DNA from 4 places in the Azospirillum sp. UENF 111221 genome. Region 3 is predicted to be linked to each of the others. Evidence: predicted binding sites of a transcription regulator. Region 3 holds the regulator's gene; each other region holds the start of a gene.
What was found. Region 3 encodes LexA, which represses DNA repair genes until DNA is damaged. Its sites were predicted from a motif close to ATGTTCTANTTTGGTTC; they were not measured.

Region 1: the regulator LexA is predicted to act here: its motif matches at 2,600-2,616, upstream of ACWPN3_RS07670 (putative DNA modification/repair radical SAM protein).
Region 2: the regulator LexA is predicted to act here: its motif matches at 1,672-1,688, upstream of pheA (chorismate mutase).
Region 4: the regulator LexA is predicted to act here: its motif matches at 2,483-2,499, upstream of ACWPN3_RS23045 (S24 family peptidase).

What each region holds. Positions count from the first base shown of each region.
Region 1 covers NZ_JBSNCH010000002.1:667,769-672,756, reverse strand. The annotation lists gene ACWPN3_RS07675 (UdgX family uracil-DNA binding protein) at 1-1,349, opposite strand, end outside; gene ACWPN3_RS07670 (putative DNA modification/repair radical SAM protein) at 1,353-2,573, opposite strand; gene ACWPN3_RS07665 (DUF2076 domain-containing protein) at 3,016-3,696, shown strand; gene ACWPN3_RS07660 (UDP binding domain-containing protein) at 4,063-4,389, opposite strand; partial or broken gene ACWPN3_RS07655 (nucleotide sugar dehydrogenase) at 4,583-4,988, opposite strand, start outside.
Region 2 covers NZ_JBSNCH010000001.1:413,394-418,381, forward strand. The annotation lists gene metW (methionine biosynthesis protein MetW) at 1-330, opposite strand, end outside; gene metX (homoserine O-acetyltransferase MetX) at 351-1,565, opposite strand; gene pheA (chorismate mutase) at 1,743-2,639, shown strand; gene hisC (histidinol-phosphate transaminase) at 2,791-3,882, shown strand; gene ACWPN3_RS01855 (amidohydrolase family protein) at 3,947-4,988, opposite strand, start outside.
Region 3 covers NZ_JBSNCH010000005.1:330,464-335,451, reverse strand. The annotation lists gene moaC (cyclic pyranopterin monophosphate synthase MoaC) at 1-392, shown strand, start outside; gene ACWPN3_RS15940 (molybdopterin molybdotransferase MoeA) at 397-1,626, shown strand; gene lexA (transcriptional repressor LexA) at 1,839-2,564, shown strand; gene ACWPN3_RS15930 (hypothetical protein) at 2,638-2,853, opposite strand; gene ACWPN3_RS15925 (ComEC/Rec2 family competence protein) at 2,807-4,792, opposite strand; gene gltX (glutamate--tRNA ligase) at 4,949-4,988, shown strand, end outside.
Region 4 covers NZ_JBSNCH010000005.1:1,779,883-1,784,870, reverse strand. The annotation lists gene ACWPN3_RS23065 (succinate dehydrogenase iron-sulfur subunit) at 1-45, shown strand, start outside; gene ACWPN3_RS23060 (hypothetical protein) at 115-324, opposite strand; gene ACWPN3_RS23055 (branched-chain amino acid aminotransferase) at 557-1,405, shown strand; gene ACWPN3_RS23050 (hypothetical protein) at 1,381-1,728, opposite strand; gene ACWPN3_RS23045 (S24 family peptidase) at 1,773-2,405, opposite strand; gene ACWPN3_RS23040 (hypothetical protein) at 2,568-2,972, shown strand; gene ACWPN3_RS23035 (hypothetical protein) at 2,969-3,367, shown strand; gene ACWPN3_RS23030 (portal protein) at 3,346-4,887, shown strand; gene ACWPN3_RS23025 (Bbp19 family protein) at 4,880-4,988, shown strand, end outside.

The sequences.
Region 1 (4,988 bases), on a different contig from region 3:
GGCAGGCGCAGCAGGTAGGACGGGTGGACGGTGACGAACCCCTCCCAATCGCCGAACCCCATCGGCCCGCGTTCCCGCAGAACCGAGACGCTGCGCCCGCTCAGCGCGAGGGCCGCGGTGGCGCCCAGCGTCACCACCAGGCGCGGGCGGACGAAGGCCAGCTCCTTCATCAGCCACCAGCGGTAATGCTTCACCTCGCCGGCGGTCGGCGACTGGTGCAGGCGGCGCTTGCCGCGGGCGACGAACTTGAAATGCTTCACTGCGTTGGTCAGGTAGGCGGCGCTGCGCTCGATCCCGGCCTCCTCCAGCGCGCGGTCCAACAGCTGGCCGGCCGGGCCGACGAAGGGGCGGCCTTCCAGATCCTCCTGGTCGCCGGGCTGCTCGCCGACGATGGCGATGGCGGCCCCCTCCGGCCCTTCGCCCAGCACCGCCTGCGTCGCCCCCGGCACCAGCGGGTCCGCCGCCCGGATGATGCGGTTCAGCTCGGCCAGCGTCGCCGGTTCCTGCCGGGCCATGGCGGCGACGGCCTTGTCGGGGTTGCGGCGGCGGGGGGCCGCGGCCTCCGCCTCGATCATCGCCTGCACCCGCGCAGGCGCGGAGCGGATCATCGCCGGGATCGCCGCGGCCTCCGGCAAATTGGCCCAGTATTTCCGCGGCATCTCCGCCCGCATCGCCGTCGGGTTCACCCGCGCGGGATTGAAGGTGCTCTCGTAATAGCGCTGCCAGCCTTCGGCGAAGCGGTCGTCGCGGTCGAGCCCCTCCGGCCTCAAAGCCGCCGGCCCGACCGTCAGCGAGCGCCGGTCCCAATGCAGAGATCCCACCGGCGTCAGGATCGTCCAGACCAGGCTCTCGAACCGTTCGACGAAGAAGGGCGCGGTCGCCTCGACGATGAAATGGTCGGGCTCGAACCACGCGACGTAGCGCTCCCCGCCCCGATCTTCGGAGTTGTCCGGATCCCGAACCTCGCGGAAGCGCAGGAAGGCGTGCATCTTGTGCAGGTCGCGCCGCACCGCCTTGTCCAGCAGCGCCAGCCGGTGGATCAGCGGGTCGGCATGATGGTCGAGGATGTCGCGCTCCCCCCGCACCACCCGCCGGACCAGCCGGTGCAGCAGGGCATAACGCTCCGGATCGCGGTGGCAGACCACGCTTTCGATCAGCGCCCCCACCGGGCGCGGCAGCGGAACCGGCGGCGCGTCCGCCGGCAGCGGAGCCGTATCGCCGAACAGCGACGGCGCCGCCCCGCCGCTCCACACCACCGCGTCCGGTTCGACATCGAGCGCGACCAGCCCGCGCAGCGCGCGGCGGAAGCCGTCCAGATCGGCGCCGTCCTTCAACTCCACATGCCGCATGGCTCAACCCCTCAGAACAGGCTGAGCTGCTTGGGCGGCGCCACCAGCCGCTGCCGCAGGTCGGCGCGGTCGGTCAGCCCGCCCGGATGGTGGTCGGCGGCGATCAGGAAGGCGCGCGCCCGCTTCAGTCCCGACGACAGCCGCGCCACATCCTCCAGCCGCAGGGTGGTGTGGCGCCGCGCCTCGACGATCTTGTCGACCGCCCGCGCCCCCAGCCCCGGCACGCGCAGCAGCATCTCGCGGTCGGCGCTGTTCACGTCCACCGGGAAGCGCTCGCGGTTCTTCAGGGCCCAGGCCAGCTTGGGGTCGATGCCCAGAATCCAGCATGCCGCCCTCGCCCCCGGCGGCGATCTCGTCCACGGTGAAGCCGTAATAGCGCAGCAGCCAGTCGGCCTGGTACAGCCGGTTCTCGCGCTGGAGCGGCGGCGGCTTGGCCGGCAGGGCGGAACTCGCCTCCGGGATCGGGCTGAAGGCGGAATAATAGACCCGGCGCAGCCCGTAGCGGCGATAGAGCGTGTCGCTGGTCTCCAGCACCGACAGGTCGGTGGAGGCGTCGGCACCGACGATCATCTGGGTGCTCTGCCCGGCGGGGGAGAAGCGGCGCTTTTCCTCCTTGGCCTCCAGGATGCGTTCGCCGACCTGACCCATCACCGCCTTGATCGAGCTGCCGTCCTTCTCCGGCGCGAACTCCTTCAGGCTGCGGTCTGAGGCCAGTTCGAGGTTGATCGACAGCCGGTCGGCCCACAGCCCGGCCTGCTCGATCAGCCAGGGGCTGGCCTCCGGGATGGTCTTCAGATGGATGTAGCCGGCGAAGCCATGGTCGCGCCGCAGCGTGCGCGCCACCAGCATCAGCTGCTCCATCGTGTGGTCGGGCGAGCGGATGATGCCGGAGGACAGGAACAGCCCTTCGATGCAGTTGCGCTTGTAGAAGCCCAGCGTCAGCTGCACCACCTCGTCGACGCTGAACCGCGCGCGCCGCACGTTGGAGGACCGGCGGTTGATGCAGTAGGCGCAGTCGAACAGGCAGTAGTTGGTCAGCAGGATCTTGAGCAGCGAGACGCAGCGCCCGTCCGGCGTATAGGCGTGGCAGATGCCGGCCCCGGTGGTCGAACCGATGCCGTCCGGCCCGCCCGTCCGCCGCTTCGCTCCCGACGATGCGCAGGAGGCGTCGTATTTCGCCGCATCCGCCAGGATCTCGAGTTTGTCGAGCAGCGCGTCATCCACTGTGATGGCTTCCCTCTTCCTTCCAGATGTTCGCAATATGTTCTTATCTAAGGAAAAGGCAAGCGGGGCGTCTTGAAAGCGGGCCGGAACGGGGCCACGTGCTCTACAACCGGATCCGGGCCCCTCTGGCGACTTAGACGTGGTCGCGATGTCGGATCTCTTCACCTGCTCTTGCGCCGACGGGCGTGACCGCACTTGGAGGGACTGATGCCCTTGCCCCTGAGACAACGCCCCCGGCCTCCGGCATTCCCCGCTCCCGACCTTCCCCGTCGCGCGCCGCCCCTCCGGCGCGCCGCACGGCTTTGCCACCGCTCCGGGTGGGCGGCTTTGCCGCCCTCTGGGCGGCCGGCTCCGTGCGCCTGCGGGGCGCCGGGGCCAGGGCCGAGACCCTGAAATCTTCCCCCGCCTCATTCCCACCCTTTTGATGAAGACGAGCATCGCCATGGACCACACCGAACGCCAGATCATCGACGACCTGTTCGCCAAGCTGCATCAGGCCGAGGCGCAATCCGGCCCGCGCGATCCCGAGGCCGAGGCGCTGATCCGCGAGCGGATCGCCCGCCAGCCGGCCGCCCCCTACCTGATGGCGCAGGCCATCGTGATGATGGAGCAGGCGCTCGCCGCCTCGCAGGGCCGCAACGAGGAGCTGGAGCGCCAGCTGCGCGAGCGTCCCGCCGCCGCTCCCGCCGCCCCGGCCCAGTCCGGCGGCGGCCTGTTCGGCAGCCTGTTCGGCGGCAGCAGCCGTCCCGCTCCGCAGCCGTCATATCCGGCGGCGGCCCCGGCCGCTGCCGCCCCTGCGGCCGCCATGCCGGCCGGCTCGCCCTGGGGCCGTCCGCCCGCCGCTGCCGGTACGCCCGCCTATGGCGACCCGCGCGTCGCCGGCTATGCCCAGCAGCCGCGGGCCGGCGGCGGCTTCATGGCCGGCGCCATGCAGACGGCGGCCGGCGTCGCCGGCGGCATGCTGATCGGCAGCGCGCTCTCCAGCATGTTCTCTGGCGGCGAGGCGGTGGCGGCCGAGGCTGCCGGTGCTGCCACCGATGCGGCCACCGCCGCCACCGACCATGTCGAACAGACGGTCGAGGACAGCGGCTGGGGCGATTTCGGCGGCGAAGAGGAGATGTGAGTCCATCCCTGATGGCGGCGCTCCGTTGAACTGAGCGCCGCCATTAGAGAAATAATTCCTATATAATGGCGTCGGACCCACCGTTGCGGAACCGACGCCATGCCTTCCCCTCTCCCCTTTTCAGGATCGCCTGCGCCAGGGCATGGGAGGGGGATTTTCCCAACCGATGGAACGCTGCCGTCCGGCCTGTTTCACAGCGTTCCATCCGGCCCCGGCGTTGGACCCTTGCCCACCCGGCGGATGGAACGCCGCCGCTTGGCGTGTTTCACGCTGTTCCAGCGGTCTCTCCCGTCGGCCCTGCCGATGGAACGCCGCCGCCCGGCACGTTCCACGCCGTTCCAACCGCCGGCCGTTCCGCCCCGCGCTTCAGGCCTTGACGATGCGGTCGGCGAAGCCCTCGACCGCCCGCATGGCGTTGCGGGTGTCGACCACCAGCGGGCAGTGGGCGGCGAGGCTCTGCCAGTCGATGCCGTCATGGTCGGTGACGATCACCGCCGCGTCGAAGCCTGCGAGCCGCTCCGCCGTCCAGTCCACGGACCTGCGGCCGGCGAGGGCGGCATGCTCGCGGGTGACCGGCAGCACGGGAATGAAGGGGTCGTGGTAGTCGACCGCGGCCCCGCGTTCCAGCAGCATCTCCATCAGCCGCAGCCCCGGCGACTCCCGGCTGTCGTCGACGTTCTTCTTGTAGGCCATGCCGACCAGCAGGATGCGCGACCGGCTGAGCCCGATCCCGGCCTGCCGGTCGAGCGCCAGGGCCAGCCGGTCCACCACATGGCGCGGCATCATCGTGTTGACCTCTCCCGCCAGCTCGATGAAGCGGGTAGAGATTCTGGTATTCGCGGGCCTTCCAGGTCAGGTAGAAGGGGTCGATCGGGATGCAGTGGCCGCCCAGGCCGGGGCCGGGATAGAAGGGCATGAAGCCGAAGGGCTTGGTCTTCGCCGCCTCGATCACCTCCCAGATGTCGATGCCCATCGGTTCAAAAACGATCTTCAGCTCGTTCACCAGGGCGATGTTGACCGAGCGGAAGATGTTCTCAGTCAGCTTGGTCGCCTCCGCCGCCCGCGTGCCCGACACCGGCACCACCTGCGGCACCACCTGTTCGTAGAGCGCCACCGCCAGCTGGCGCGCGCCCTCGTCGTCGCCGCCGACCACCTTGGGGATGGTGCTGGTGGTGAAGCTGATGTTGCCGGGATCCTCGCGCTCGGGCGAATAGGCCAGGAAGAAGTCGCGACCGCTGGCCAGCCCGGTCTCCTCCAGGATCGGCCGCATCACCTCGTCGGTGGTGCCGGGC
Region 2 (4,988 bases), on a different contig from region 3:
GATGGCGCGCCGGCCGATGCGGCACAGCATCTCCAGCACGTCGCGCGGCTGCTTCATCGCCTGAAGCGTCTGGCCCAGAATGACATAGTCGAAGGCTTCCGCCGGATAGTCCTTCAGGTCGGTCTCGGCATCGCCCTGGATCACCGACAGGCCGTGCGCCACGCACTGGCGCACTCCGTCCATGCTGAGTTCGATGCCGCGCCCGTCGACATTCTTGGTGTGGGCCAGGTAATCCAGCAGGGCGCCGTCGCCGCAGCCGACGTCCAGCACGCGGCTGTTCGGCTCCACCATCTCGGCGATCAGCTTCAAATCGTCGCGAATGTCCACCATGGTCGGTTGTCTTGTCTCACTCAGCGCGCGCGGCGGCGGACGGACAGGCCGCGATGCTCGGCGCAGCCCTCCAGGAAGCCGTGGATGACCTGATGGAACTCCGGCTCGTCCAGCAGGAAGGCGTCGTGGCCCTTGTCGGTCTCGATCTCGACGAAGCTGACATTCCCGGCGACGGCGTTCAGCGCATGCACGATGGCCCGCGATTCCGAGGTCGGGAACAGCCAGTCGCTGGAGAAGCTGGCAAGGCAGAAGCGCACCGGCGTGGTCTTGCCCCCCGGCCGGAAGGCGTTGGCCAGCGTGCCCCCGGCATCGGCGGCGAGGTCGAAGTAATCCATCGCGCGGGTGATGTAGAGGTAGGAGTTGGCGTCGAAGCGTTCGACGAAGGCCGCCCCCTGGTAGCGCAGGTAGCTTTCCACCTGGAAATCGGCGTCGAAGCCGTAGGTGATCGCCTTGCGGTCCTGCAGATTGCGGCCGAACTTGCGGTGCAGGGCCGTTTCCGACAGGTAGGTGATGTGCGCCGCCATGCGGGCGACGGCCAGGCCGGCCTCCGGCTTGGTGCCTTCCAGCAGGTAATTGCCGCCGCGCCATTCCGGGTCGGCCATGATCGCCTGGCGTCCGACCTCGTGGAAGGCGATGTTCTGCGCCGAATGGCGGGCGGCGGTGGCGATGGGCACCGCGGCGAACACCGATTCGGGGTAGGCGACCGCCCATTGCAGCACCTGCATGCCGCCCATCGAGCCGCCGATGACGCAGAACAGCTTTTCGATGCCGAGATGCTCGACCAGCAGCTTCTGCGCCCGCACCATGTCGCCGATGGTCACGACGGGGAAGGACAGGCCATAGGGCTGGCCGGTGGCGGGATCGAGATCCTTCGGCCCGGTGCTGCCCAGGCAGCCGCCCAGCACGTTGGAGCAGATGACGAAATAGCGGTCGGTGTCCACCGGCTTGCCGGGGCCGACCAGCATCTCCCACCAGCCGGGCTTGCCGGTGACCGGATGCCTCTCCACCACGAAATGGTCGCCGGTCAGGGCGTGGCAGATGAAGATCGCGTTGGACTTGTCGGCGTTCAGCGTGCCGTAGGTCTGGTAGGCGATCTGGAAGCCGCCGATCTCCACCCCGCTGTCCAGCCGCATCGGCCGGTCCACCGCCAGACGCACGCGCTTGCCCGGCATGACCTGTTCGTTGGAAGCGGGGGCGGGGGCATTGGGGGCGGAGCTGTCGAGGGCCGCGGACATCTCGTTTCGTGCCTTGTCGGAAGCCTTGTGGCGCCTTGATGGGAACCGTCAGGGAGCTGTGGCGGAACGGGAGCGTATAGCTACGAAGCCGGCCTTCGGAGTGTCAATGTTTTCTTTGATTTCAGGGCGCATGCGGACTACTACTAACCGGCTCTGCATTCGATGGTTTTTTGACCCATGGCTTCCGCCCGGACCCCGCTCGACGATTTGCGCCGCGAAATCGACCAGATCGACGACGCGATCCATGACCTGCTGATGCGACGCGCCGCCGTGGTGGAACGCATCGGGGCGGCCAAGGGCAATGGCGCGGCCGAAACCGGCGCCCAGCCCATCTTCCTCCGCCCGGCGCGGGAGGCGACGATCCTGCGCCGCCTGATGGCCCGCCATGCCGGCACCTTCCCCGCCCAGGTCGTCGTCCGCATCTGGCGGGAGATGATCACCGCCTTCACCCGCATGCAGGGCCCCTTCGCCGTCGCCGTCTATGCGCCGGAGGACCGCCGCGGCTTCTGGGACGTCGCCCGCGACCATTTCGGCGGCTTCGTGCCGATGACCGCCGTCAACACTCCCGCCGCAGCGCTCCGCGCCGTGTCGGAGGGGACGGCGACGGTCGCCGTGGTGCCCTATCCGGCCGAGGACGATTCGGATCCCTGGTGGCGCTTCCTGGTGTCGGCCGACGCCGGCCGGCCGCAGGTGGTGGCGCGTCTGCCCTTCGGCGGGCGCGGCAATGCCCGCGGCGAGAACCGCGACGCGCTCGCCATCGCCGCCGTCCCGCACGAGCCGACCGGCGACGACCGCACCCTGCTGAGCATCGAGATCGGCGGCGACCTCAGCCGCGGCCGCCTGAAGGATTCGCTGGAGGCCTGCGGCCTGCCGCCGGTCGGCTTCTGCACCTGGCATCCGGCCGGCCACGCCACCGGGATGAGCGGCGGCGGCCCGTCGGTCCATCTGGTCGAGATCGCCGACTTCGTCGGCCAGGGCGACCCCCGCCTCGCCAAGCTGCTGGAACGCTCGGGCGACATCCCGGTGCGGGTCAACGTCGTCGGCGGCTATGCCGTGCCGCTCGCTCTGGGCTGATGTGCGCGAATGAGGCGAGCCGCCGGGGCTGCTCCTGCCTTATCCTGCCGGCCCTCCGTGGAACGTTGGAACAGGGCCGCCGGAACTGTTCCATCCTGTTCCACCCCATCCTTGAACCGCCCATCCACCAGCGTCGGAAGGTAAGCAGACCATGACCCAGCCGAACGGCCCGCAGCCGCGTCCGGGGATTCTCGACATCGCTGCCTATGTCGGCGGCGAGCATCAGGGTCATATCCGCCTCGCCTCCAACGAAGGGGCGCTGGGGCCGAGCCCGAAGGCGATGGAGGCCTATGCGGCGGCGGCCGGGACTCTGCACCGCTATCCGGACGGCGGCTCGGCGGCGCTGCGCGGCGCCATCGCCAAGCGCTTCAACCTGGATGCCGACCGCATCGTCTGCGGCGCCGGGTCGGACGAGATCATCAGCCTGCTGATCCGCTCCTATGCCGGGCCGGGCGACGAGGTGCTGTATTCGCAATACGGCTTCCTGATGTACCCGATCGGCGCCAAGTCGGTCGGCGCCACCCCGGTGACCGCACCCGAGGACGGGCTGACCGCCAGCGTCGACAATTTGCTGGCCCGCGTCACCCCGCGCACCCGTCTGGTCTTCCTCGCCAACCCGAACAACCCGACCGGCACCTATCTGCCGGCGTCGGAGGTGGCGCGGCTGCATGCCGGCCTGCCGCCGGACGTCATCCTGGTCATCGACGCGGCCTATGCCGAGTACATGAACAAGGACGACTACACCGCCGGCGAGGAGCTGGTGGAGCGGTTCCCCAACGTGGTGATGACCCGCACCTTCTCGAAGATCTTCGCGCTGGGCTCGCTGCGCATCGGCTGGTGCTATGGGCCGGCCGGGATCGTTGACGTGCTGAACCGGGTGCGCGGCCCCTTCAACGTGTCGAACGCCGCCCATGTCGCCGGCGTCGCCGCGGTTGAGGATGCCGAGTTCCTCGACCGCTCCCGCCGCCACAACGAGCAGTGGCGCGAGTGGTTCTCCGCCACCGTGCGGGAGCTGGGGCTGACGGTGCACCCCAGCGTGACCAACTTCGTGCTGGTCGATTTCAAGGGCCAGCCCGCCGGCAAGGACGACGCCGAGGCCGCCCGCCAGTTCCTGAAGGCCCGCGGCATCCTGGTCCGCCAGATGCCGTCCTACGGCCTGCCGAGCTGCCTGCGCGTCACCATCGGCACCGAGCAGGAGATGCACGCGGTTGCCGACGCGCTGCGGGACTTCCTGAAGGCGTAAAGGTTTTCCGAACAAAGAAAAGCCCGCCGGAACAGCTGTTCCGGCGGGCTTTTTTGTGCTGGTCTTATCCCCGGTTCAGCAGGAAATCGACCATCTCCGGCCGCCCCGGCAGGTCGAGCCTGGCCTGCACCGGTTCGCAGCGGCTGACGATCCGGCCGCGGCGCAGCACGAACAGGCGGGCGGCGCGGGTGCGGATCGCCTCCACCGGGTTGCCGGCCTGGAGCACCACCAGATCGGCGTTGCAGCCCGGCTCCAGCCCGTAGCCGTCCAGATGCAGCAGCCTGGCCGGGTTGACCGTCACCGCGTCGAAGGCGGCCTTGATGCCGTCCTGGCCGGTCATCTGCCCGACATGCAGCCCCATCTGCGCCACCTCCAGCATGTCGCCGGAGCCCAGCGGATACCAGGGGTCCATCACGCAGTCATGCCCGAAGGCGACGGTCAGCCCTGCCGCCATCAGCTCCGGCACGCGGGTCATGCCCCGGCGCTTGGGGTAGGTGTCGTGGCGGCCCTGGAGAACGATGTTGATCAGCGGGTTGGCGATCACCCCCAGCCGCGCCTCCGCCATCAGCGGGATCAGCTTGGAAACATAGTAGTTGTCCATCGAATGCATCGAGGTCAGGTGCGACCCCGTCACCCGGCCGTGCAGCCCCAGCCGCTGCGTCTCGTAGGCCAGCGTCTCGACATGGCGGGACAGCGGGTCGTCGCTCTCGTCGCAATGCATGTCGACCAGCAGCCCGCGCTCCGCCGCGATCTCGCAGAGCAGCCGGACCGAGGCGGCGCCGTCGGCCATGGTGCGCTCGAAATGCGGGATGCCGCCGACCACGTCGACGCCCATGTCGAGCGCCCGGACCAGCAGCTCCTTCGCACCCGGCGCTCGGAGAACACCGTCCTGCGGGAAGGCGACCAGCTGAAGGTCGAGGTAGGGCGCGACGCGCTTCTTGACGTCGAGCAGGGCTTCGGTCGCCAGCAGGCGCGGATCGCAGATGTCGACATGGCTGCGGATCGCCAGCAGCCCGCGCCCGACCGCCCAGTCGCAGTAGGCGAGCGCTCGCTCGACGATGGCGTCCTGGGTCAGCTGCGGCTTCAGCTCGCCCCACAGCGCGATG
Region 3 (4,988 bases):
TGCAGCCGGAAACCCTTGATCTCATCATGCAGGGCGGGGTGAAGAAGGGCGACGTGCTGTCGGTCGCCCGGCTGGCCGGCATCATGGGGGCCAAGCGCACGCCCGACCTGATCCCGCTGTGCCACCCGCTGATGCTGACCTCGGTCAAGGTCGACCTGTCCTGCGACCCCGCCCGCAACGCGGTGGACGTGACGGCGACCTGCAAGCTGAAGGGCCAGACCGGCGTGGAGATGGAGGCGTTGACCGCCGTCACCATCGCAGCATTGACGGTCTACGACATGTGCAAGGCGGTGGACCGCGGCATGACCGTCACCGATGTGCGCCTGCTGCACAAGGCCGGCGGCAAGAGCGGCGAGTGGGGCGCGTCCACATCCTCCTCCACCGGAGCCTGACGCGATGATCTCCGTCGCCGAGGCGCGCGCCCGCATCCTGTCGGCCTTCGCCGCCCTCCCGGCGGAAACCGTCGCCCTGCCCGACGCGCTCGGCCGTGTGCTGGCCGAACCGGTGGTCGCCCGGCTGACCCAGCCGCCCTTTCACGCCGCCGCCATGGATGGCTGGGCCGTGCGTGCCGCCGACATCGCCGCTGCGACCGCCGAGGCCCCCGTCCCGCTGCGCCGCATCGGCGAATCCGCCGCCGGCCATGCCTTCACCGGCAGCGTCGGCCGGGGCGAGGCGGTGCGCATCTTCACCGGCGCGCCCCTGCCCGGCGGTGCCGACGCCGTGGTGATGCAGGAGGATTGCAGCGCCGACGACGCCACCGTGCGGATCGGCCGCGCCGTGGCCGCCGGCCGCTTCGTCCGCGAGGCCGGATTCGACTTCACGGCCGGTCAGGAGCTTCTGCCAAAGGGCCGGCGCCTGACCGCGCGCGACATCGCGCTGGCCGCCGGCGGCAACGTGCCTTGGCTGTCGGTCCATCGCCGGCCGCGCATCGCCGTGCTTGCCACCGGCGACGAGATCGCCCTGCCCGGCGACCCGCTGGGTCCGAGCCAGATCGTCAGCACCAATGCGCTTGGCCTCTGCGCCCTGGTGACCGCCCAGGGTGGGATCGCCCACAATCTGGGCGTCGCCAGGGACACGGCGGAGAGCGTGGCGGCACTGGCGAAGGGTGCGGCCGGTTGCGACCTGCTGGTCACCACCGGAGGGGCGGCACAGGGCGATTACGACCTCGTGCGCGATGTGCTTGCCGAACGCGGCGTGGCGCTGGAGGTGCAGACGGTGGCGATGCGTCCGGGCAAGGCGCTGATGTTCGGCCGTGCCGGGTCTGTGCCGCTGCTGGGATTGCCCGGCAACCCGGTGTCCACCGGCGTCACGGCGCTCCTGTTCCTCCGCCCGGTCCTGCGCGTGCTGCAGGGCCTGCCGCCGGAGGACGACCGTCTGCCGCTGCGCGCCCGCCTGACCGGCCCGTTGAGGGCCAACGACCGGCGCGAGGAGTATCTGCGCGCCACGCTGGCCGCCGGCCCGGACGGTGTCCTGACCGTGACACCCTTCGCCCGGCAGGACAGCGCCATCACCACCCTGTACGCCCAGGCCGATTGCCTGATCCCCCGCCCGCCCCATGCCGACCCGGAACCGGCCGGCGCGATGGTGACAGTGCTTCCTTTGACGGATGGGGCGCTCAGCATCTAGACTTCAGCAGAGCGCCTGAGCAGAGCGCCGGAACGGCCGGCTGGAACAGTTGAACATCACCCGGAAAACTGTTTCATGCCGTTCCAGATGTTCCCCTCAAGTTCTAAAAGATGCCGATGGAGGGCTTGACGCGCGGCAGGAACCAAACTAGAACATGGAGCAACGTTTAGTTTTTGTTCCATCTTCAGTCTGGCCGAGGCCGGGAGGCATCCATGCTCACGCGCAAGCAGCACGAATTGCTGCTGTTCATCCACGAACGGCTTGGCCAGGGCGGTGTCTCGCCGTCGTTCGACGAGATGAAGGACGCCCTGGGCCTGAAGTCCAAGTCGGGTATCCATCGCCTGATCACCGGGCTCGAGGAGCGCGGCTTCATCCGCCGCCTGCCCCACCGGGCCCGTGCGTTGGAGGTTCTGCGCCTTCCCGAGGGTCTCGACGCTTCCCGCAACCGGACCGCGGCTCCCAAGCCGAAGTTCCAGCCCAACGTCATCAAGGGCGATTTCGCCTTCGCCGGCCGCGACGCCGCTCCCCCCGCACCGACGCCGGCCGCCGCGAACGAGACGGTGCAGCTCCCGCTCTATGGCCGGATCGCCGCCGGTACGCCCATCGAGGCGCTGCGCGACAACAGCGCCTTCGTCGATGTCCCCGCCTCCATGCTGACCGGTGGCGACCATTATGCGCTGGAGGTTTCCGGCGACTCGATGATCGAGGCCGGCATCCTCGACCACGACACCATCGTCATCCAGCGCTGCGATGCGGCGGAGAACGGCACCATCGTCGTCGCTCTGGTGGACGAGGGCGAAGTGACGCTGAAGCGCCTGCGCCGCAAGGGCAACACCATCGCCCTGGAACCCGCCAACGCCGCCTATGAAACCCGCATCTTCGGCGCCGACCGCGTCCGCGTGCAGGGCAAGCTGGTCGGTCTCGTGCGCAAGTACTGAGCTTTTCGAGCCCAACCGCCGATCCTCTCCTCCGTCCCCGCGGCGGATGGGATCGGCGATGTCCAAGTTCCTCTCACTTTCCTCCGGTCCAGGGCCGATCTCCCCGCAGCCCGCGCACCGTCTCCACCGTCACCCCCTCGGCGGTCACCGTCAGCGTATGCGCGCCCTCATGGCGCAGGGTCCAGCGGTCCACCACCAGATCCGCCCGGCAGCGCCGCGCCACCTCCGCCGTCACCACCGCATCAGCTGCCCCACAGTCCTCGTCCAGCGCATCCGGCAGCCGCGGCAACGCCACTGTCTTTCCCTGCACCCGGTACAGGCAGCCAAACGCGTCGCAGTCCAGCGACCGCCCTCCCCCGCTCCATCCCCCGTCGGCCGGCCAGGGATCGGCCACCGACCGCTCGCCATCGCGCTCCCGCCAGGTTTCGGTCATCCGGCCGCCGCCCTTGACCGATGCGCTCAGTCGTCCGTCCGGCAGCCTGACCGCCATCACCGTCCCGTCGCCGGCCACCAGCACATCCGGCCGCACCGCCAGCATCGGCGAGGCCAGCCCGGCCAGGACCGGCAGCATCCCCAGCCACCGCCACCAGCGCGTCCAAAGACAGAGCCAGAATCCCTCCCATCACCAGCACCGCAAAGCCTTCCGCCGGCATCGCCGGCACGGTCAGCGAAGCCCAGGGGAGACGGCCGAAGAATTCCGCCGTCCAGATCACCGCCCGGTCGCCCCAGTTCATGGCGATCAGCGCCGGCGCCTCCAGTCCGAAGGGCAGCAGCGCGTAGGCGATCAGACTCCACGGCATGACCCAGAAGGACGTGATGGGAATGGCGATCAGGTTCGACAGCACGCCATAGAAGGCGATCTGCTGGAAATGGAAGAGCGAGAAGGGCAAGGTCGCCAGCGTCGCCACCACGCTGGTCAGCAGGATCCCGCCGACATAGAACAGCCCGCGCACGATCCATCCCGCATCGCGCCGCCAGTCCGCCAGCCTGGCGCTGCCCTTCTCGAAGGCGGCGATCAGCGCCACCACCGCGGCAAAGGACATCTGGAAGCTCGGGCCCAGCATCCCCTCCGGATCCATCGCCATGGTGACCAGCCCGGCGAAGGCGACCAGCCGCATGCTCAACGGGTGACGGTCCAGCATGATCGCTCCCATCACCATGCCGGTCATCAGCACCGACCGCACCGTCGGCAGCGGCGCCCCGACCAGGAGCGTGTAGCCAAGCGCCGACAGGATGCCGAACAGCGCGGCGATCTTCTTGATCGGCCACCGCAGCGCGATGTAGGGCACCGACGCCAGCAACGCCCGCACGACATAGAACAGGATGCCGGCGGCGATGCCGACATGCAGGCCGGAGATCGACAGCAGATGCGCCAACCCGCTGTTGCGGAAGTCGTCCATCGTCGCTTCCGGGATGCCGAACTCCTCGCCGTTCAGCAGCGCCGTGGTGACGCTCGCCTCCACCGGGTCGCCGATGGCTGCCGCCACCCGCTCGGCAATCGCGCCGCGCGCCTTCTCGAAGGCGATGGCGACCGTGCTCCATCCCGTCACCGGCGGCGCCTCGACCAGTTCCGGCGCACCGGTGGCGAAGCCCGTGCCGCCCAGCCCCATGAACCAGGCCCGCCGCTGGAAGTCGAAGGCGCCTGGTTCGGCCGGCGCCTGCGGCGGCAGCAGCGTCGCCCGCAGCCGCACCACCGACCCGGGCGCTGGTGCCGGAAAGCGGTCCGACAGGCGGATGCGCACGGCGGCCGGCGTCCGTTCCGGCGCCAGCCTGCTGACGCTCACCTCCCGCAGTGTGATCCGCGTCGCGCCCGGCCGCCGTTCCACCGCCATCACCCGGCCGGTGACGGTCGCCCCGGCGATGCTGCGGCTCAGCACCGGTGCCGCCATGCGGATGGTGTGCGCCTGCGCCACCAGGAACCCCGCCGCCAGCATCAACAGCGCCATCGCCACACCGGTCATGGCGAACCATCGCCGCAGCGCCAGAACCAGCACCGCGCAGCCGCCGACCGCAGCCGCGCCAATCCACCAGTCGGGCTCCTGCCGCAGGCCGAAATAGAACGATACCCCCGCCCCGAAGGCGACGGGCAGCCACAGCACCCAGCGCTCGCCCTCCGCCTCCGCGAGCGCCACGAGTCGCCCACCCACGCGCGCCAGCAGGCGCCGCCAGCCTCCGCCGAGCGCCGGGGGGCCGTCGGTTTCCTCCTCCGGCCAGCCGGCGGCCGTCACCGGTAACGGATTCCGGGCGCAGCGATGCCACCCGCGAGCCCCTCAACGACCGTCCATGCGCGCATCGCATTGCCTCCAAGCCGGGTGGCTGTGTTAAACCACGGTGTCGAACCACCGGCGCATCATACCAGCGCCGAACCGGAAATTGAGAGACCGATGACCGTCGTCACCCGCTTCGCTCCGTCGCCGACCGGCT
Region 4 (4,988 bases), 1.4 Mb from region 3:
AAGGCCATCGCCGAGATCAAGAAGCTGATGGTTGCGCGCCGCTGATCGCGGACAAACGTTCGCGACACGGAAAAGGCGCCCCTTCGGGGGCGCCTTTTTTCATTTTGGGGCTTCTCAGACGAAGTCCGGGTCGGTCGGGCGCGATGGCGGCAGGTCGTTGCCGGGAGCCGGGCTGTCGGTGGTGCCGGGGCCGCCGGGGTTGGGCAGGTCGGGGTTGTCGGTGCCCGGCAGATCGACGCCGGGAATATCCTCGTGCGGGCCGGGGAAAGGGCCAGAGGAGAAGGTCTGCGGGGCGGCGCTGAGGCCGGGATCGGCGATCGGCATGAGGCGGTTTCCCTCTGTCGGTGGATTGCGGTTGCTCGCTCTTCCCTATCAACGGCCGAAGCCGCAATCCGCTCCATCGCACGGGACGATTGCGTGCGCACCGGTTGACCGATGGCGGCGAGGGGGTATGCTCTTCGGGAGATCACCAACGACCACGAACCACGAATGGGCGGTGCCGGCCGGCGTCGCCCCGCGTAGGGACACATTTTCTTTCTAGGGAAGGACCGAAATCATGGGCGGCATGGCAGGCCAGGCGTGGAGCTGGATCCAGGGCGAGTGGGTGGAGGGCAATCCGCCCATCGTCGGACCGCTGTCCCACACGCTGTGGCTCTCTTCGACGGTCTTCGACGGCGCGCGTGCCTTCCAGGGCGTGGCCCCCGACCTCGACCTGCACTGCGCCCGCGCCATCCGGTCCGCCCAGGTGATGGGGCTGGAGCCGATGGTCACCGCCGGTGAGATCGAAGAGCTGTGCTGGGACGGCATCCGCCGTTTTCCCAAGGAAGCCGAGTTGTACATCCGCCCGATGTTTTACGCCGACGACGGCTTCGTCGCCCCGGCGCCGGAGAGCACGCGCTTCGTCCTGTCGATCTACGAGGACCCGCTGCCGCAGCCGACGGGCTTCGCCGCCTGCATCTCCACCCGCCGCCGGCCGATCCCGACCATGGCCCCGACCGAGGCCAAGGCTGCCTGTCTTTATCCGAACGCCGGGCTGGCGCTGACCGAGGCGCGCAAGCGTGGCTTCCAGAACGCCATCATGCTGGACGCCATCGGCAATGTGGCCGAGTTTGCCACGTCCAACCTCTTCATCGCCAAGGACGGGGTGGTGCGCACGCCGGTGCCGAACGGCTGCTTCCTGAACGGCATCACCCGCCAGCGCATCATCGCCCTGCTGCGCAATGATGGCGTGACGGTGGAGGAATGCACCCTGACCCCGCAGGACGTGTTGGAAGCCGACGAGGTCTTTTCCACCGGCAACCACGCCAAATGCGTGCCGGTGATCAAGGTGGAGGACCGCAGCCTTGCGGCGGGACCGCTGTTCCAGCGGGCGCGGGCGCTTTACTGGGAATACGCGTTCCGCTGATCGAGCAACGCCACCGCCGCCCGGCGGTGATGGGCCAGCGTGGCGGCCAGCCGGGCCAGCCACGCGTCGGTCCGGCAGGTCGCGGCGGTCAACGCGCCGCGGCGCCGGGCCGTGGCGAGGCGTGCTTCCGCCGCGAGCGTGCTGTGCAGACGGAGCGTTGCCGCGCGTTTGAGGGCGTTGGCGCGGCTTGGGCCGCCGAGCAGGGCGGAGCGAAGCTCCTGCTTCGGCGGCTTGGCGTCATGGGTGCGGTGAAGGCTGTCCAGGCGGGCGGCACGGTCCATGGAATGGACGATAGCGCCTGTCGGGATATGCGGTAAAGGCAAATTTTCCTAGGATCGCGCGCCGGGTGGGGAGGTGTTTGACCTCCTCACTGGCTCGCCCAGATGATCCGCGCCATCCAGGCGACGTCCGACAGCGGGATGCTGCGGTCGGGGTGGGCCCGGTTGATCGACAGCAGTTCGATCTTGGTCGCCGTCTCGCGCATCAACTGCTTGGCCATCACCTCGCCGCCCTTGGTGCGGACGACGACGCGGTCGTTGCGGCGGATCTGCGCGGCAGGCGAGACGATGATGGTGTCGCCGTCGCGATAGACCGGTTCCATGCTGTCGCCGGAAATCTCCAGCGCATAGGCATGCGGGTCGCCCAGGCTCGGAAACAGCAGTTCGTCCCAGCCGCTGCCGGCCGGGAAGCCGGCATCGTCGAAATAGCCGGCCGACCCGGCCTGGGCATAGCCGATCACCGGAACCCGTTGCAGCGGGGTGGTACCGGCGCCGTCGCCGACCAGCGACACGAACTCCGACAGGGAGGCGCCGGTGGCGTCCAGCACCTTGGAGATGCTTTCCGTCGACGGCCAGCGCAGCTTGCCGTCGTTGGTGGTGCGCTTGCTCTTGTTGAAGGTGGTCGGGTCCAGTCCGGCGCGCCGTGCCAGCCCGGAGGCGGAGAGCCCGTGCTGTGCCGCGAGGCGGTCGATGGCCCGCCAGATGTCCGTATGTTTCAGCATGGGACGATAATCTCATAAAGCGGCGACAGCGTCCCTAGGAACTTTTTCATAAAACCATTGACCGCGGGCAGTGGCGGGAACATAACGCAAACAGAAGGCGCGGCCGCGAAGCAGGTCCGGTGTCTCTCTTCCCAAAAAATCCGAAGCCGCAAGGAGACCAGCATGCTGCGTCCGGCCGCCACCGCTTTGCCTGCAACCAGCCTTTCCCGGACCGTTCCGCTGAAGCCGGAGCCCTACAGCGTCGAGGGCCAACCCTTTGCCGATGCGGAGGAGGCGTGGTTCTGGGCGGTGCAGGCGCATGAGGCCAAGGCAGCCGGGGCGCGGGTTGTCGCCGGCTGTGGGCAGGTCGCGCGGCCCTGCGAGCCGCAGGACCTTCTTCAGGTGGTCGACCGCCTGTACCGGGCGCGCAAGCTGATGCGCGACCACCTGCATGTGCTGGTCCATTACGGCCGCCGCCAGAGCGCGCCGGAACCGGACCGCTTCCGCGAACAGCGGGCCCATTCGCTGTGGCAGGAGGCGTTCACCGTGATCGCCCCGGCGCTGCGCAACAAAGGCATCGCGCGATGAGCGCCGCCCCCTGGACCGCCGCCTGGATCGTCTATCGCGGCGAAGCGCCCTTGTGGTGGCTGCGGTTGCTGAAGCCGGGCTTCCGCCACTGCCTGGCCCTGCTGACCGACGGTCGGCGCTGGGTGGCGGTCGATCCGCTGGCCGGTTTCACCGACATCGCGGTGCTGGACCTGCCCGCCGACTTCGACCTGCCGGGCTGGTACCGCGCCCAGGGGCTGACGGTCGACGCCGCCCCGCTGCGCCGCCCAGCCGGCCCCGCCCCCTGGGGGCCCTTCACCTGCGTCGAGGCGGTCAAGCGCCTGATCGGCTTGCGCGCCCGCCGGGTGCTGACCCCCTGGCAACTGCACCGCCACCTGACTGGAGGAGACCGCGCATGCCCGCATCCGCAGCCGTGAAACCGTCCGCCCGGCGGAAGGGTGACCTGTCGGAACCGGAAGCCCTGCTTGACCGCTACCGCGTCGCCCGCGAACGGCGCAGCGTGTGGGAAAGCCATTGGCAGGAGTGTTACGACCATGCGCTGCCCAACGGCCGGCCCTTCCGCGGCGGCGGCACGCCGGGCGAACGCCGGGTCGACCGGCTGTTCGACGGCACCGCCCCCGACGCGGTCGAGCAGTTGGCCGCCAGCCTGCTGTCGGAACTGACGCCGCCCTGGTCGCGCTGGTTCGGCTTCCAGCCCGGTCCCACCCTGACCGGGGCGGAGCGCGACCGGGTCGCTCCGCTGCTCGACCGTGCCGCCGGCATCGTCCAGGCCCATTTCGACCGCTCCAACTTCGCGGTGGAGATCGATCAGTCCTTCCTCGACCTCGTCGCCGTCGGCACCGCCAGCCTTTTGATGGAGGAGGCCGCCCCCGGCGCCCCGTCCAGCCTGCGCTTCACCGCCGTCCCGCTGGCCGAGGCGGTTCTGGAGGAGGGGCCGGACGGCCGGTTGGACGCCACGTTCCGCCGTAGCGAGGCGACGCTGGCCCAGATCCTCCAGCGCTTCCCCGGTGCGGACCTGCCAGATGAGGTGCGGAAGCAGGCGGCGGGGGAGCCCGACAGCCGCTTCCCGCTGGTCGAGGCGGTGCTGCCCGACGGGACTGCCTATCGCTGGGGCGTGGTGCTGGACAGCGGGCTCGCCGAACCGTCCTGGCTGGCGCAGGGGCGCTTCGCCCAGTCCCCCTTCGTCAATTTCCGCTGGCTCAAGGCACCGGGCGAGACCTATGGCCGCTCTCCGGTGATGAAGGCGCTGCCCGACATCAAGACCGCCAACAAGGTGGTGGAACTGGTGTTGAAGAACGCCTCCATCGCCGTCACCGGCATCTGGCAGGCTGACGATGACGGGGTGCTGAACCCCACCACCATCCGGCTGGTGCCCGGCACCATCATCCCCAAGGCGGTCGGGTCAGCCGGCCTGACGCCGCTGGCCAACCCCGGCCGGTTCGACGTGTCGCAGCTGGTGCTGGACGATCTGCGCGGCCGCATCCGCCATGCGCTGCTGGTCGACCGGCTGGGGCCGGTGGAGTCGGCGCGGATGACCGCGACCGAGGTGCTGGAACGCTCGGTCGAGATGGCGCGGCTGCTGGGCGCCACCTATGGCCGCCTGCAGGCCGAGCTGATGACGCCGCTGGTGCTGCGGGCAGTGTCGATCCTGCGCCGGCGCGGCGAGATCCCGGACATCACCGTGGACGGCCGGTTGGTGGAGTTGCAGCACCGTTCCCCGCTCGCCCAGGCGCAGGCGCAGCGCGACGTCCAGGCGACGCTGCGCTGGCTGGACAGCGTCAAGGCGCTGGGGCCGGAGGCGGAGGCCACTGTGGATGCGGCGGCGACCGCGCATTGGCTGGGCGAGGCCTTCGGCGTGCCGGCCAAGCTGATGCGGGCGCAGGTTGCCGGCGCCGGGCTGGACGCCGGAGCGGGTGCCGGTGGCTCCAATGGCTGACCGCCCAATGGCTGACCGCCCGACGATCGAGCAGGCCGGCTGGGACTGGCTGGAGGCGACGCTTCCTGCCGATCCGCAAATCGGTGCGGCAGCGGATGCCG